3 regions of the Kosakonia cowanii JCM 10956 genome follow, and region 2 is predicted to be linked to each of the others. Evidence: predicted binding sites of a transcription regulator. Region 2 holds the regulator's gene; each other region holds the start of a gene.
What was found. The regulator CRP, encoded in region 2, controls carbon source genes, mostly activating them, when cyclic AMP is high. The targets are predictions, from matches to a motif close to ATGTGANNNNNNTCACAT.
Positions count from the first base shown of each region.

Region 1: the regulator CRP is predicted to act here: its motif matches at 2,555-2,572, upstream of hpt (hypoxanthine phosphoribosyltransferase).
Region 3: the regulator CRP is predicted to act here: its motif matches at 1,984-2,001, upstream of serC (3-phosphoserine/phosphohydroxythreonine transaminase).

Region 1 is NZ_CP019445.1:350,480-355,193, forward strand. It holds gene BWI95_RS01650 (ABC transporter permease) at 1-169, opposite strand, end outside; gene BWI95_RS01655 (ABC transporter ATP-binding protein) at 166-1,092, opposite strand; gene can (carbonate dehydratase) at 1,200-1,862, shown strand; gene hpt (hypoxanthine phosphoribosyltransferase) at 1,890-2,426, opposite strand; gene BWI95_RS01670 (glucose/quinate/shikimate family membrane-bound PQQ-dependent dehydrogenase) at 2,633-4,714, shown strand, end outside.
Region 2 is NZ_CP019445.1:2,082,615-2,087,328, reverse strand. It holds gene BWI95_RS09670 (YheU family protein) at 1-149, shown strand, start outside; gene BWI95_RS09665 (phosphoribulokinase) at 204-1,073, shown strand; gene BWI95_RS09660 (OsmC family protein) at 1,104-1,508, opposite strand; gene crp (cAMP-activated global transcriptional regulator CRP) at 1,818-2,450, shown strand; gene BWI95_RS09650 (YccS/YhfK family putative transporter) at 2,499-4,577, shown strand; gene argD (bifunctional acetylornithine/succinyldiaminopimelate transaminase) at 4,567-4,714, opposite strand, start outside.
Region 3 is NZ_CP019445.1:2,847,772-2,852,485, forward strand. It holds gene ycaO (30S ribosomal protein S12 methylthiotransferase accessory factor YcaO) at 1-1,108, opposite strand, end outside; gene BWI95_RS13405 (DUF421 domain-containing protein) at 1,246-1,938, shown strand; gene serC (3-phosphoserine/phosphohydroxythreonine transaminase) at 2,101-3,186, shown strand; gene aroA (3-phosphoshikimate 1-carboxyvinyltransferase) at 3,253-4,536, shown strand; gene loiP (metalloprotease LoiP) at 4,671-4,714, shown strand, end outside.

The DNA of each region.
Region 1 (4,714 bases), 1.7 Mb from region 2:
TGAAGCCGTGCATTTCACCGATACGCGAACCGATCAGGTTGCCGAAAATAATAAAGTAGAGGGTCATGGTGATCACCGGCGGCACCAGTGTCTGCACCCAGATACGCATAAAACGCTGGATCTCTTTGTACCAGATACTCTTCAGCGCCACCCAATAAAGCTGCATCATGCGCCCTCTCCTTTCCTGTCATGCACCAGCGTAACGAACAGCTCTTCAAGGCGGTTGGCTTTGTTACGCATACTTAATACCTGGATCCCCTGCGCGCTCAGCTGGCTAAAGACGCTGTTGATCCCCTGCTCGCGCAGCACTTCAACTTCAAGCGTTGAGGTATCCACCAGCCGATATTGATACCCTTCCAGCTTCGGCAGCGCGCTTTTCGCCGCCAGATCGAGGATAAAGGTCTCCGATTTGAGCTTGGAGAGCAGCGACTTCATCGAGGTGTTCTCCACCAGTTCACCATGCTGGATGATGCCGATATTGCGGCACAGCATCTCTGCCTCTTCCAGATAGTGGGTGGTGAGAATAATGGTGGTGCCTTTGTCGTTCAGATCCTTCAAAAAGCCCCACATCGAGCGGCGCAGTTCGATGTCGACGCCCGCCGTTGGCTCATCGAGGATCAGCAGTTTTGGCTCATGCATCAGTGCGCGGGCAATCATCAAACGACGCTTCATCCCGCCGGAGAGCATGCGCGCACGTTCGTTACGTTTACCCCACAGATCGAGCTGGTTAAGGTACTTTTCGCTGCGCACTAACGCATCTTTGCGATCGACACCATAGTAGCCCGCCTGGTTGACGACAATCTGCTGTACGGTTTCAAAGGGGTTGAAGTTGAACTCCTGCGGCACCAGCCCAAGCTGGCGTTTGGCGTTCACCACATCCTTTTCCAGGTCATAGCCAAAGACGCTGACCCGGCCAGAGGTTTTATTCACCAGCGAGCTGATAATACCGATGGTGGTCGACTTACCCGCGCCGTTCGGCCCAAGCAGGGCGTAGAAGTCTCCCGCCTCGACTTGCAGATCGATTCCGCGCAGCGCCTGAACGCCGCCCGGATAGGTTTTTTTAAGCTGCTCAAGCTCCAGTGCAATGGTCATGAATTATCACTTACCTATTTTCTTACACTCGATGTGTGGTTTTAAAAGAGAAAGAGTTGACCTATATTAGGCCTCGCACTCATTTTGCTTACAGGTCGCAAAGCGCTATGAAAGACATAGATACACTCATCAGCAACAACGCACTATGGTCAAAAATGCTGGTCGAGGAAGATCCAGGATTTTTTGAAACGCTGGCGCAGGCACAAAAGCCGCGCTTTCTGTGGATTGGCTGTTCAGACTCACGCGTTCCGGCTGAGCGCCTGACTGGCCTTGAACCCGGCGAGCTGTTTGTTCACCGTAACGTGGCCAACCTGGTCATCCATACCGACTTAAACTGCCTCTCCGTTGTGCAATACGCGGTTGATGTGCTGGAAGTTGAACACATCATCATCTGCGGCCACTACGGCTGCGGCGGCGTTCAGGCAGCGGTTGAAAACCCGGAACTGGGTCTTATCAACAACTGGCTGCTGCACATTCGCGACATCTGGTTTAAACATAGCTCGCTGCTCGGCGAAATGCCGCCAGAACGTCGTCTCGATACGCTGTGCGAATTGAACGTCATGGAGCAGGTTTATAACCTTGGCCACTCAACGATTATGCAATCCGCCTGGAAACGCGGCCAGAACGTGACGATTCACGGCTGGGCTTACGGCATCCATGACGGCCTGCTGCGCGATCTGGATGTGACCGCCACCAACCGCGAAACGCTGGAACAGCGTTACCGCACAGGTGTGCAGAACATCAGCCAGAAGCACATTAATCACAAATAACAATCGGGGCCGTGGGCCCCGATTTTTTTATTCGTCCAGCATCACCACTTTGCCGACATAGGGCAAATGGCGATAGCGCTGAGCGTAGTCAATTCCGTAACCCACCACAAACTCATCCGGAATCGAGAAACCGATATACTCGACGGTGACATCCACTTCGCGTCGCGAAGGTTTATCCAGCAGGGTGCAGATCGCCAGCGACTTCGGCTCGCGCAGGCGCAGGATCTCGCGCACTTTCGACAGCGTGTTGCCAGAATCGATAATGTCTTCAACAATCAATACATCTTTGCCGCGAATATCTTCATCCAGATCTTTGAGGATTTTCACATCGCGGGTCGATGACATGCCGCTGCCGTAGCTGGAAGCGGTCATAAAATCGACTTCATGGGAGACCTGCACTTCACGGCAGAGATCGGCCATAAACATAAACGAGCCGCGCAGCAGCCCCACCAGCACCATCTCGCTGCCGCTATCTTTGTAACGTTCAGTGATTTGACGACCCAGTTCGGCGACGCGTGCTTTGATCTCCGCTTCCGGGATCATCACTTCAACTTTGTGTTTCATATTAACTAACCATATGATTTTAGAAGCAAATAATTCAACACCAATCGCTTAAACCGGTGATTGAAACGCAAGCCGTGAAGTATACCAGCAAAACCAATTGAGGTGGGCATGCATCGAGAAAGCTCGATTTGTGATGACGATCACACTTGTTAACACCTATAATTAGTTGCTATCAAAAATTTAACAAACTGATGAGTATTCCTTTTATGGCAGAAACAAAATCGCAACGGTCGCGGCTATTGATCATGCTGACGACGATCTTTGCAGCCTTCTGCGGGCTGTATCTTTTAATTGGTGGTGTCTGGCTGATCTCCATCGGCGGCTCCTGGTACTACCCCATCGCTGGCCTGGTGATGCTTGGCGTGACCTGGCTGCTGTGGAAGGGGAAGCGTTCCGCGCTCTGGCTCTATGCGGCTCTGCTGCTTGCCACCATGCTGTGGGGCGTTTGGGAAGTCGGCTTCGACTTCTGGGCGCTGACCCCACGTAGCGATATTCTTGTCTTCTTCGGTATCTGGCTGATTCTGCCATTTGTCTGGCGTCGCCTGATTATTCCTGCCCGCGGTGCGGTTGCTGCCCTGTTAGCGGTACTGCTGATCAGCGGCGGCATTCTGACCTGGGCCGGTTTCAATGACCCGCAGGAGATCAACGGCACCCTGAGCGCTGACTCGACGCCTGCTGCACCGATCTCTAACGTTGCCGATAGCGACTGGCCGGCTTATGGCCGTAACCAGGAAGGCCAGCGTTACTCGCCGCTGAAGCAGATTAACGCGGATAACGTGAAAAACCTGAAGGAAGCCTGGGTGTTCCGCACCGGCGACCTGAAGCTGCCGAACGATCCGGGTGAAATCACCAACGAAGTGACGCCGATTAAAGTGGGCGACACCCTGTTCCTCTGCACCGCTCACCAGCGTCTGTTCGCACTTGATGCAGCAAGCGGTAAAGAGAAGTGGCACTTCGATCCGCAGCTGAATGCGGACCCGTCCTTCCAGCACGTGACCTGCCGTGGTGTCTCTTACCACGAAGCGACGGCGGAAAACGCCAGCCCGGACGTGGTGGCTAACTGCCCACGCCGCATCATTCTGCCGGTCAACGACGGTCGCCTGTTCGCAGTTAACGCTGATAACGGCAAGCTGTGTGACACCTTTGCTAACAAAGGTATCCTGAACCTGCAAACCAACATGCCGGTTACTACGCCGGGGATGTATGAGCCGACTTCACCGCCGATCGTCACCGATAAAGTGATTATCATTGCCGGTGCGGTAACGGATAACTTCTCTACCCGTGAGCCGTCTGGTGTGATTCGTGGTTTCGATATCAACACCGGTAAGCTGCTGTGGGCCTTCGATCCGGGCGCGAAAGATCCGAATGCAATCCCGTCGGATGAGCACAAGTTCACCATCAACTCGCCGAACTCCTGGGCGCCTGCCGCCTATGACGCCAAGCTGGATATGGTCTACCTGCCGATGGGCGTTACTACGCCAGATATCTGGGGCGGTAACCGTACGCCGGAGCAGGAGCGTTACGCCAGTTCCATTGTTGCGCTGAATGCGACCACTGGTAAGCTGGTGTGGAGCTATCAGACCGTACACCACGATCTGTGGGATATGGATATGCCGTCCCAGCCGACGCTGGCGGATATCGATGTGAACGGTAAGAAAGTGCCGGTCGTTTATGCTCCGGCAAAAACCGGTAACATCTTCGTGCTGGATCGTCGTAACGGCGAACTGGTTGTGCCGGCACCGGAAAAACCGGTTCCGCAGGGCGCAGCGAAAGGCGATTACGTCACCAAAACCCAACCCTTCTCCGATCTGAGCTTCCGTCCGAAGAGAGATCTGAGCGGTGCGGATATGTGGGGCGCCACCATGTTCGACCAACTGGTGTGCCGTGTGATGTTCCACCAGATGCGTTATGAAGGCATTTTCACCCCGCCGTCTGAGCAGGGTACGCTGGTCTTCCCGGGTAACCTTGGCATGTTTGAGTGGGGCGGTATCTCCGTCGATCCAAACCGTCAGGTGGCGATTGCTAACCCGATGGCGCTGCCGTTTGTCTCGAAGCTGATCCCGCGTGGTCCAAACAACCCGATGGAGCCGCCGAAAGATGCGAAAGGCACCGGTTCGGAATCTGGTATTCAGCCGCAGTATGGCGTGCCGTTTGGCGTCACGCTGAACCCGTTCCTCTCTCCGTTTGGCCTGCCGTGCAAACAGCCAGCCTGGGGTTATATCTCTGCGCTGGATCTGAAAACCAACCAGGTAGCATGGAAAAAACGTATCGGTACGCCGCAGGATAGC
Region 2 (4,714 bases):
AAGGCACCGATTATGGTGAACATGAGCGTTCGCTTGAACAAAAGGTCGCCGACGTAAAACGGCAATTGCAGCGCGGCGAGGCCGTTCTGGTATGGTCAGAACTGCACGAAACGGTGAATATTATGCCGCGCGGACAGTTCCACGAATAACCGGACGCCGGGCGGCTTTGATACTGAACAACAGCTTTTCTTCAGGGAGTTGCTATGTCCGCCAAACATCCGGTCATCGCCGTCACTGGCTCCAGCGGCGCGGGAACCACCACCACCAGCCTCGCCTTCCGTAAGATTTTCGCCCAGCTCAACATGCATGCGGCGGAGGTGGAAGGCGACAGCTTCCATCGTTATACCCGTCCGGAAATGGATATGGCGATCCGCAAAGCCCGCGATCTCGGGCGGCATATCAGCTACTTTGGCCCGGAAGCGAACGATTTCGGCCTGCTGGAGCAGACCTTCAGCGAGTATGGCCAGAGCGGCCAGGGCCAGGCGCGCAAATATCTCCACACCTATGATGAAGCCGTGCCGTGGAATCAGGTGCCAGGAACTTTTACCCCCTGGCAACCACTGCCGGAACCAACCGATGTGTTGTTCTACGAAGGGCTGCACGGCGGAGTGGTGACGCCGCAGCATGATGTGGCGCGCCACGTTGATCTGCTGGTGGGCGTGGTGCCTATCGTTAACCTGGAGTGGATCCAGAAGATGATCCGCGACACCAGCGAGCGCGGCCACTCCCGGGAAGCGGTGATGGATTCGGTGGTGCGCTCAATGGAAGATTACATCAACTACATCACGCCGCAGTTTTCCCGCACCCATCTCAACTTCCAGCGCGTTCCCACTGTCGATACCTCAAACCCCTTCGCCGCCAAAGGCATTCCTTCTCTGGATGAGAGCTTTGTGGTCATTCACTTCCGCAATCTGGAGGGGATCGATTATCCGTGGCTGCTGGCAATGTTGCAGGGATCGTTTATCTCACATATGGATACGCTGGTGGTGCCGGGCGGCAAAATGGGGCTGGCGATGGAGCTGATTATGACGCCGCTGGTGCAGCGGCTGATGGAAGGCAAAAAGATTAAATAACCCGGCGGAAAGCGCCGCCGGGCGGGCTAATCAGGCCTCGATCACCTCGAAGGAGTGGGTAATCTTGACCGCTTTTTCCAGCATCAGCGCCACGGAGCAGTACTTCTCAGCCGAGAGATCGACCGCGCGGGAGACGGCAGCGTCTTTCAGTGCTTTGCCAGTAACGATGAAGTGCAGGTTGATATGGGTAAAGTAGCGCGGCGCTTCTTCCCGGCGCTCGGAGGTCAGCTTCACTTCGCAGTCGGTCACGTCATGACGCCCTTTTTGCAGGATCGACACCACGTCGATGGCGCTGCACCCACCGGCGGCCATTAAGACCATCTCCATCGGGCTGGGAGCTTTGTCCCCGGAGTTGCCATCCATCAGGATTTGGTGGCCGGAAGCGGACTCACCAAGGAACGTTAACCCTTCAACCCATTTCACTCGTGCCTGCATGTTCATCACTCCGGTATGGCAAATTTTTTCACAGATTACGCGTACATAACAAAACGCGCAACGGAAGGCGACCTGCGTCATGCTGAAGCGAGACACCAGGAGACAGGCGCCAAAAGCTATGCTAAAACAGTCTACATGCTACAGAGAAACATTGACGTTACGAATGTACGCAAGGGATATCATACATTAGAGACCGCAGATGTCGCTGACGGTCCACTTCCCGGGATTTGGGAAGCTTTGATTGCAACCCCAGAAGCTGAATGATTCACGCCGTTTCTGGAGCCAGCTTATAACAGAGGATAATCGCGCATGGTGCTTGGCAAACCGCAAACAGACCCGACTCTCGAATGGTTCTTGTCTCATTGCCATATTCATAAGTACCCGTCGAAGAGCACGCTGATTCACCAGGGTGAAAAAGCGGAAACGCTGTATTACATCGTTAAAGGCTCAGTGGCAGTGCTCATCAAGGATGAAGAGGGTAAAGAGATGATCCTCTCTTACCTCAACCAGGGCGATTTTATTGGTGAACTGGGCCTGTTTGAAGAAGGTCAGGAGCGTAGCGCCTGGGTTCGCGCCAAGACCGCCTGTGAAGTGGCGGAGATCTCCTACAAAAAATTCCGTCAGCTTATCCAGGTGAATCCGGATATTCTGATGCGCCTCTCCTCGCAGATGGCGCGCCGCCTGCAGGTGACCTCGGAGAAAGTCGGCAACCTGGCGTTCCTCGACGTGACCGGCCGTATTGCTCAGACTCTGCTGAACCTGGCGAAACAGCCGGACGCGATGACCCACCCGGACGGTATGCAAATTAAAATTACCCGTCAGGAGATCGGTCAGATCGTCGGTTGCTCCCGCGAAACGGTTGGCCGCATTCTGAAAATGCTCGAAGATCAAAACCTGATCTCTGCCCACGGTAAAACTATCGTCGTCTACGGTACGCGTTAATCTGCAAAATGGCGCATCGCTTATGCGGTGCGCCGTTTTTGTTTTCCCATGTGGCGCAGGCTGATTTATCACCCCGAAATCAACTACGCACTGCGACAAACGCTGGTGTTATGCCTGCCTGTGGCGGTTGGGCTGCTGCTCGGCCATCTGCAACAGGGTCTACTCTTCTCGCTGGTTCCCGCCTGCTGCAATATCGCGGGCCTCGATACCCCGCATAAACGCTTCTTCAAACGCCTGATTATCGGCGGCTCGCTGTTTGCCGGCTGTAGCCTGGCGGTGCAGCTTCTGCTGGCGGAAAATCTTCCCCTGCCGGTGATCATGACAGTGTTAACCCTGCTGCTCGGCGTAACGGGCGAAATCAGCACGCTGCATGGTCGCCTGCTGCCGGCCTCGCTGATCGCCGCCATCTTTACCCTCAGCCTCGCCGGGAACATGCCGGTGTGGGAGCCGCTGCTGATCTACACCCTCGGTACCTTGTGGTACGGGCTGTTTAACTGGTTCTGGTTCTGGCTGTGGCGCGAACAGCCGCTGCGTGAATCTCTCAGCTTGCTCTACCGACAACTGGCGGACTATTGCGAAGCGAAATATAGCCTGTTAACCCAGCACATCGATCCGGAAACCGCGCTGCCGCCGCTGCTCGACCGCCAGCAGAAAGCGGTGGATCTGATTAGCCAGTGTTACCAGCAGTTGCATATGCTGGCGGCCAATCAGAACAACGATTACAAGCGCCTGCTGCGCGTCTTTCAGGTCGCGCTGGATCTGCAGGAGCATATCTCTGTCAGCCTGCATCAGCCGGAAAAGGTGCAGAAGCTTGTCGAGCGAACCCATGCCGAGCAGGTGATTCGCTGGAATGCGCAAACCGTCGCGGCTCGTCTGCGCGTGCTGGCAGATGACATTCTCTATCACCGCTACCCGACCCGCTTCACCATGGAGAAGCAGGTCGGTGCGCTGGAAAAAATTGCCCGTCAGCATCCTGATAATCCGGTTGGGCAGTTTTGCGCCTGGCACTTTAGCCGCATCGCCCGCGTGCTGCGCACCCAGCGCCCGCTCTATATTCGCGATTTGATGGAGGATAAGCAGGAGCGCCTGCCGCTGATCCCGGCGCTAAAAAGCTATCTGTCACTGAAATCGGCCGCTCTGCGCAATGCGGCGCGCATCAGCGTGATGCTCAGTATCGCCAGCCTGATGGGCAGCGCATTAAATCTGCCGAAACCTTACTGGATCATGATGACGGTGATGGTGGTGACGCAGAACGGTTATGGCGCGACCCGCGTACGCATTGTGAACCGTGCCGCCGGTACGCTGGCGGGGCTGGTGGTGGCGGGTATGACGCTGCACTTTCATGTGCCGCTCGGGTTTACGCTGGCAGCGATGCTGATGATCACCCTAAGTAGCTATTTGATTATCCGCAAAAGCTACGGCTGGGCGACGGTCGGTTTCACGATTACAGCGGTCTATACCTTGCAAATCCTGACGCTCAATGGCGACCAGTTTATTCTCGCCCGGCTTGTCGATACGCTGATTGGCTGCCTGATTGCCTTCGGCGGGATGGTGTGGCTGTGGCCGCAGTGGCAGAGCGGCCTGCTGCGCCAGAATGCGCACGATGCGCTGGAGGCCTATCAGGATGCGATTCGCCTGATCCTCAGCAACAACCCGGAAGCGACGCCGCTAGCCTGGCAGCGTATGCGGGTTAACCAGGCGCATAACGCCCTGTTCAACTCCCTCAACCAGGCGATGCAGGAGCCCGGCTTTAATAGCCGCTATCTGAGCGATATGAAGCTGTGGGTGACGCATAGCCAGTTTATTGTCGAACATATCAACGCCATGACGACGCTGGCGCGGGAGCACACCATGCTGACACCGGATCTGGCGCAGCGCTATCTTGAGTCGTGCGAAATTGCGCTGCAACGTTGTCAGCAGCGGCTGGAGTATGACGGGCCAGGGGAATCAGGCGAGGTAAATGTTATGGAGGCGCCGGAGACGCTGACCCACGGTCCAATGAGCACGCTGGAACAGCATCTGCAGCGCATTATCGGGCATCTGAGCACCATGCACACGATCTCGTCGGTGGCATGGCGTCAGCGCCCGCATCACGGCATCTGGCTACGCCGACGCCTTACGCGTTAACCACGCTTGCGACGGCCTGCGCAAAGCGCTGCATCCCTTCATTAATATCCTGCTCTTCGATAATCAGCGACGGCGCGAAACGCATCACATCCGGACCGGCATTCAGCACCATTACGCCCGCTGCGGCAGCCGCATGC
Region 3 (4,714 bases), 770 kb from region 2:
CCTCTTTATCTTCCTTCTGGAAGATACTCATCAGCGTCGCGAACTCCTCTTCCGTAGTGCCGGCAAAGCTCCAGTCGACAAACGGATAATCGGCATCCTGTTTGAACAGATCCCAGGAGATAAGACCGCTGGAGTCAATAAAGTGCGTTTCGAGGTTAGCGTGTTCCGCCACTTCTTCATCATCAAAGGTCGGCGGAGTGAAGACATCCAGATCCTTCAGACCGCGGCCCTGCAACAGTTCCGTCACCGTACGCTCCAGCGCCACGCCGAAGTCCGGGTGCGCGCCAAACGAGGCGAAGCAAGTGCCATTCGCCGGGTTGAACAGCACCACGCAGATCACCGGGTAGTTACCGCCCAGCGAGCCGTCATAGGCAAAGATTGGGAAACCTTCCGCTTCCAGTTTGGCAATCGCTTCGACCACGCCCGGATAGCGCGCCAGCACCTCCTGCGGGATCTCCGGCAGGCTAATACTCTCGGCGATAATGCGGTTTTTAATATGACGTTCGAAAACTTCAGACAGCCCCTGCACGCGCGCTTCGTTACGGGTATTGCCCGCCGACATGCCGTTGGAGACATAGAGGTTGCCGACGATATTCATCGGGATATAGACCGTCTGCTCATCCGACTGGCGGGTAAAGGGCAGGGCGCAGATCCCGCGCTCTTCATTACCGGATTGCAGATCGATCAACATACCAGCGGCCAGCTCATTTTCCGGATCGTAGTAGGCACGCAGACGTGCATCGAGAATGCCTTCCGGCAGCGAGTCATCTTCCGGCAGCGGGAACCACTTCTCATTCGGATAGTGGACAAACGGCCCCTGGGCAATGGCGTCGCCAAGCCAGAAGTCAGCAAAGAAGTAGTTGGTGGAGAGACGTTCGAAATATTCGCCGAGCGCGGAGGCCAGCGCCGCTTTCTTCGTGGCACCTTTACCATTGGTAAAGCAGAGCGCGCACTCTTTATCGCGGATATGCACCGACCAGACGTTTGGCACAGGGTTTAGCCAGGAGGCCTCTTCAATATTGAAACCGAGATCGGTCAGTTTCTGCTGAAAGCGGGCGATGGAGTCTTCCAGCGCGGCGTCTTTACCGGGGATAAATGTTTGAGTCATGGCGGTCACTTTTTTCGTACGTAAAGCGCGCAATGATACGGGTTTTACGTGGCAGGCGCTATCGTCCTTAGTGGTGCGGCGAAAATAAAAGTTCTGGCTATGCTTATCAGGAGTAACTCACTGTTAAGGCATTAAAAATGAAAGCGTTTGACCTGCATCGCATGGCGCTCGACAAGGTTCCCCTCGAATTTCTGGGCGAAGTGGCCCTGCGCAGTCTCTACACCTTTGTACTGGTTTTTCTGTTCCTCAAAATCACTGGTCGACGCGGCGTACGGCAGATGTCGCTGTTTGAAGTGTTGATTATTTTGACCCTTGGCTCGGCGGCGGGTGACGTCGCTTTCTATGATGATGTCCCCATGCTGCCGGTGCTGGTGGTCTTTATTACCCTCGCGCTGCTCTACCGTCTGGTGATGTGGCTGATGTCGCATAGCGAAAAGCTGGAAGATCTGCTCGAGGGCAAGCCGATCGTCATTATTAAAGAGGGCGAGCTGGAGTGGGAGAGGCTGCATAAAGAGAACATGACAGAGTTCGAGTTCTTTATGGAGCTGCGCAACAACGGCGTCGAGCAGCTCGGGCAGGTGCGGCTGGCGATTATGGAGACCAACGGCCAACTCAGCGTCTATTACTATATTGATGAAGAGGTCAAACCCGGGCTCTGCATTCTGCCAGAGGGGTGCAGCGAGCGTTTTATCACCGTGCCGGAAGCGGGCGATTATGTTTGCGTCCGCTGCAGTAAAATTTCTGCGCTGCAGGCGGGTGAAAAAAAAGCCTGCCCGCGCTGCGCAAATCCGGAATGGTCGAAGGCCAGCAGGGCGATTCGCGTCACATAACAGGGTTTTTATCGGATCTGCTTTCGACTGACAAAACATTCTGCTATGTGATGGGGCGCACAACTTTCCCCTGCCTCTGATTACTCGTTGCGGCCTGTGGCGGTGAATGATAAAACCGATGTCACAGGAAAAACGTTTTGCTTTATAGGGTGGTAAGGGGAAATGACGCAGGTTTTCAATTTTAGTTCTGGCCCGGCCGTATTACCGGCGGATGTGCTTAAGCAGGCTCAGCAGGAGTTGTGCGACTGGCAAGGTCTCGGCACGTCGGTGATGGAAATCAGCCACCGTGGCAAAGAGTTTATCCAGGTGGCGGAAGAGGCAGAAAAGGATTTTCGCGATCTGCTCAATATCCCCTCCAACTACAAAGTGCTGTTTTGTCACGGCGGTGGCCGCGGCCAGTTCGCTGGCGTTCCGCTCAATCTGCTGGGCGATAAAACCACCGCGGATTATGTCGATGCCGGTTACTGGGCGGCAAGCGCCGTCAAAGAGGCGAAGAAGTACTGCACGCCGAACGTTATCGATGCCAAAACCACCCTCGACGGCCTGCGCGCGGTTAAACCGATGCGCGACTGGCAGCTGAGCGACAACGCAGCCTATCTGCACTACTGCCCGAACGAAACGATCGACGGCATTGCCATTGACGAAACGCCGGACTTTGGCGATGTGGTGGTGGCAGCGGATTTCTCCTCTACCATTCTTTCTGCCCCCCTTGATGTCAGCCGCTTTGGCGTGATTTACGCCGGTGCGCAGAAAAACATTGGCCCGGCGGGATTAACGCTGGTTATTGTGCGTGAAGATTTGCTCGGTAAAGCGCACCAGTCCTGCCCGTCGATTCTTGATTACAGCGTGCTTAACGATAACGATTCGATGTTCAACACCCCGCCGACCTTTGCCTGGTACCTCTCCGGCCTGGTATTCAAATGGCTGAAGCAGCAGGGTGGCGTGGCAGCGATGGACCGCATCAACCAGCAAAAAGCCGATCTGCTGTATGGCGTGATCGACGGTAGTGATTTCTACCGTAACGATGTGGCGAAGGCGAACCGCTCACGTATGAACGTCCCTTTCCAGCTGGCTGACAGCGCGCTCGATAAACTCTTCCTCGAAGAGTCGTTTGCCGCTGGCCTGCACGCGCTGAAAGGCCACCGTGTGGTGGGCGGCATGCGTGCTTCCATCTATAACGCCATGCCGCTGGCGGGCGTGCAGGCGCTGACGGACTTTATGGTTGAGTTCGAACGCCGTCACGGTTAATGCAGTAATGACCATCCCCGCAGCCGGGCTGCGGGGTTTTATTTTGTCCGTAGAGAGTGAAGTTTCATGGAATCCCTGACGTTACAACCCATCGCGCGTGTGGATGGCACCATCAATCTGCCTGGTTCAAAGAGTGTTTCAAACCGCGCCTTGCTGCTTGCCGCATTTGCCCGTGGCACCACCGTGCTGACCAACCTGCTGGACAGCGACGATGTTCGCCATATGCTTAATGCCCTGACTACGCTGGGGGTTCACTATACGCTGTCAGCCGATCGCACCCGCTGTGAAGTGACCGGCGTGGGCGGCCCGCTGAACGCGGCAGAAAAAGTTGAGTTATTCCTCGGTAATGCTGGTACGGCGATGCGTCCGCTGGCAGCCGCGCTCTGCCTGGGCGACGGCGACGTGGTATTGACCGGCGAGCCGCGCATGAAAGAGCGCCCGATTGGTCATCTCGTTGACGCGCTGCGTCAGGGCGGGGCGAAGATCGACTACCTTGAGCAGGAGCACTATCCGCCTCTGCGCCTGCGCGGCGGGTTCAACGGCGGCGAAGTGAGCGTTGATGGCAGCGTCTCCAGCCAGTTCTTAACCGCGCTGCTGATGACCGCGCCACTGGCGCCGCAGGATACGGTGATCACCATCAAAGGCGATCTGGTGTCGAAACCCTATATCGACATTACTCTGCATCTGATGAAAACTTTTGGCGTTGACGTTGATAACCAGCAGTACCAGCGTTTTGTCGTGCGTGGCGGGCAGCACTATCAGTCGCCGGGACACTACCTGGTTGAAGGCGATGCCTCGTCTGCCTCCTACTTCCTTGCGGCTGCGGCCATTAAAGGCGGTACAGTCAAGGTGACCGGTATTGGTCGTAATAGCGTGCAGGGCGATATTCGTTTTGCCGATGTGCTGGAAAAAATGGGCGCGACCGTGGTCTGGGGCGAAGATTATATTGCCTGTTCGCGCGGCGAGCTGAACGCCATCGATATGGACATGAACCATATTCCCGATGCGGCGATGACCATCGCCACTACGGCACTCTTCGCGAAGGGTACTACTACGCTGCGTAATATCTACAACTGGCGCGTGAAGGAGACCGATCGCCTCTTCGCCATGGCGACGGAGCTGCGCAAAGTGGGCGCAACGGTGGAGGAGGGGGAAGACTTTATTCGCGTGACGCCGCCAGCTGCGCTGCAGGTTGCAGAGATTGGCACCTATAACGATCACCGCATGGCGATGTGTTTCTCGCTGGTGGCGCTGTCGGATACGGCGGTCACCATTCTCGATCCGAAATGCACGGCGAAAACTTTCCCTGATTACTTCGAGCAGTTAGCGCGTATCAGTACGCTTGCCTGATGTTCTTACCGCCCCGCATCCTCTGCGGGGCGCAATTACCTGCCATTGTTAAGAGGGTGAAAAGCCGTTGCGCTGTGCTACCATTTGCGCGGGACTCTTTCCCTCAATTCAGTTAGTTAATACATGGACTGTCAATGAAAAAAACAATGATTTTTAGCTGCCTCGTAGCAGCAACGCT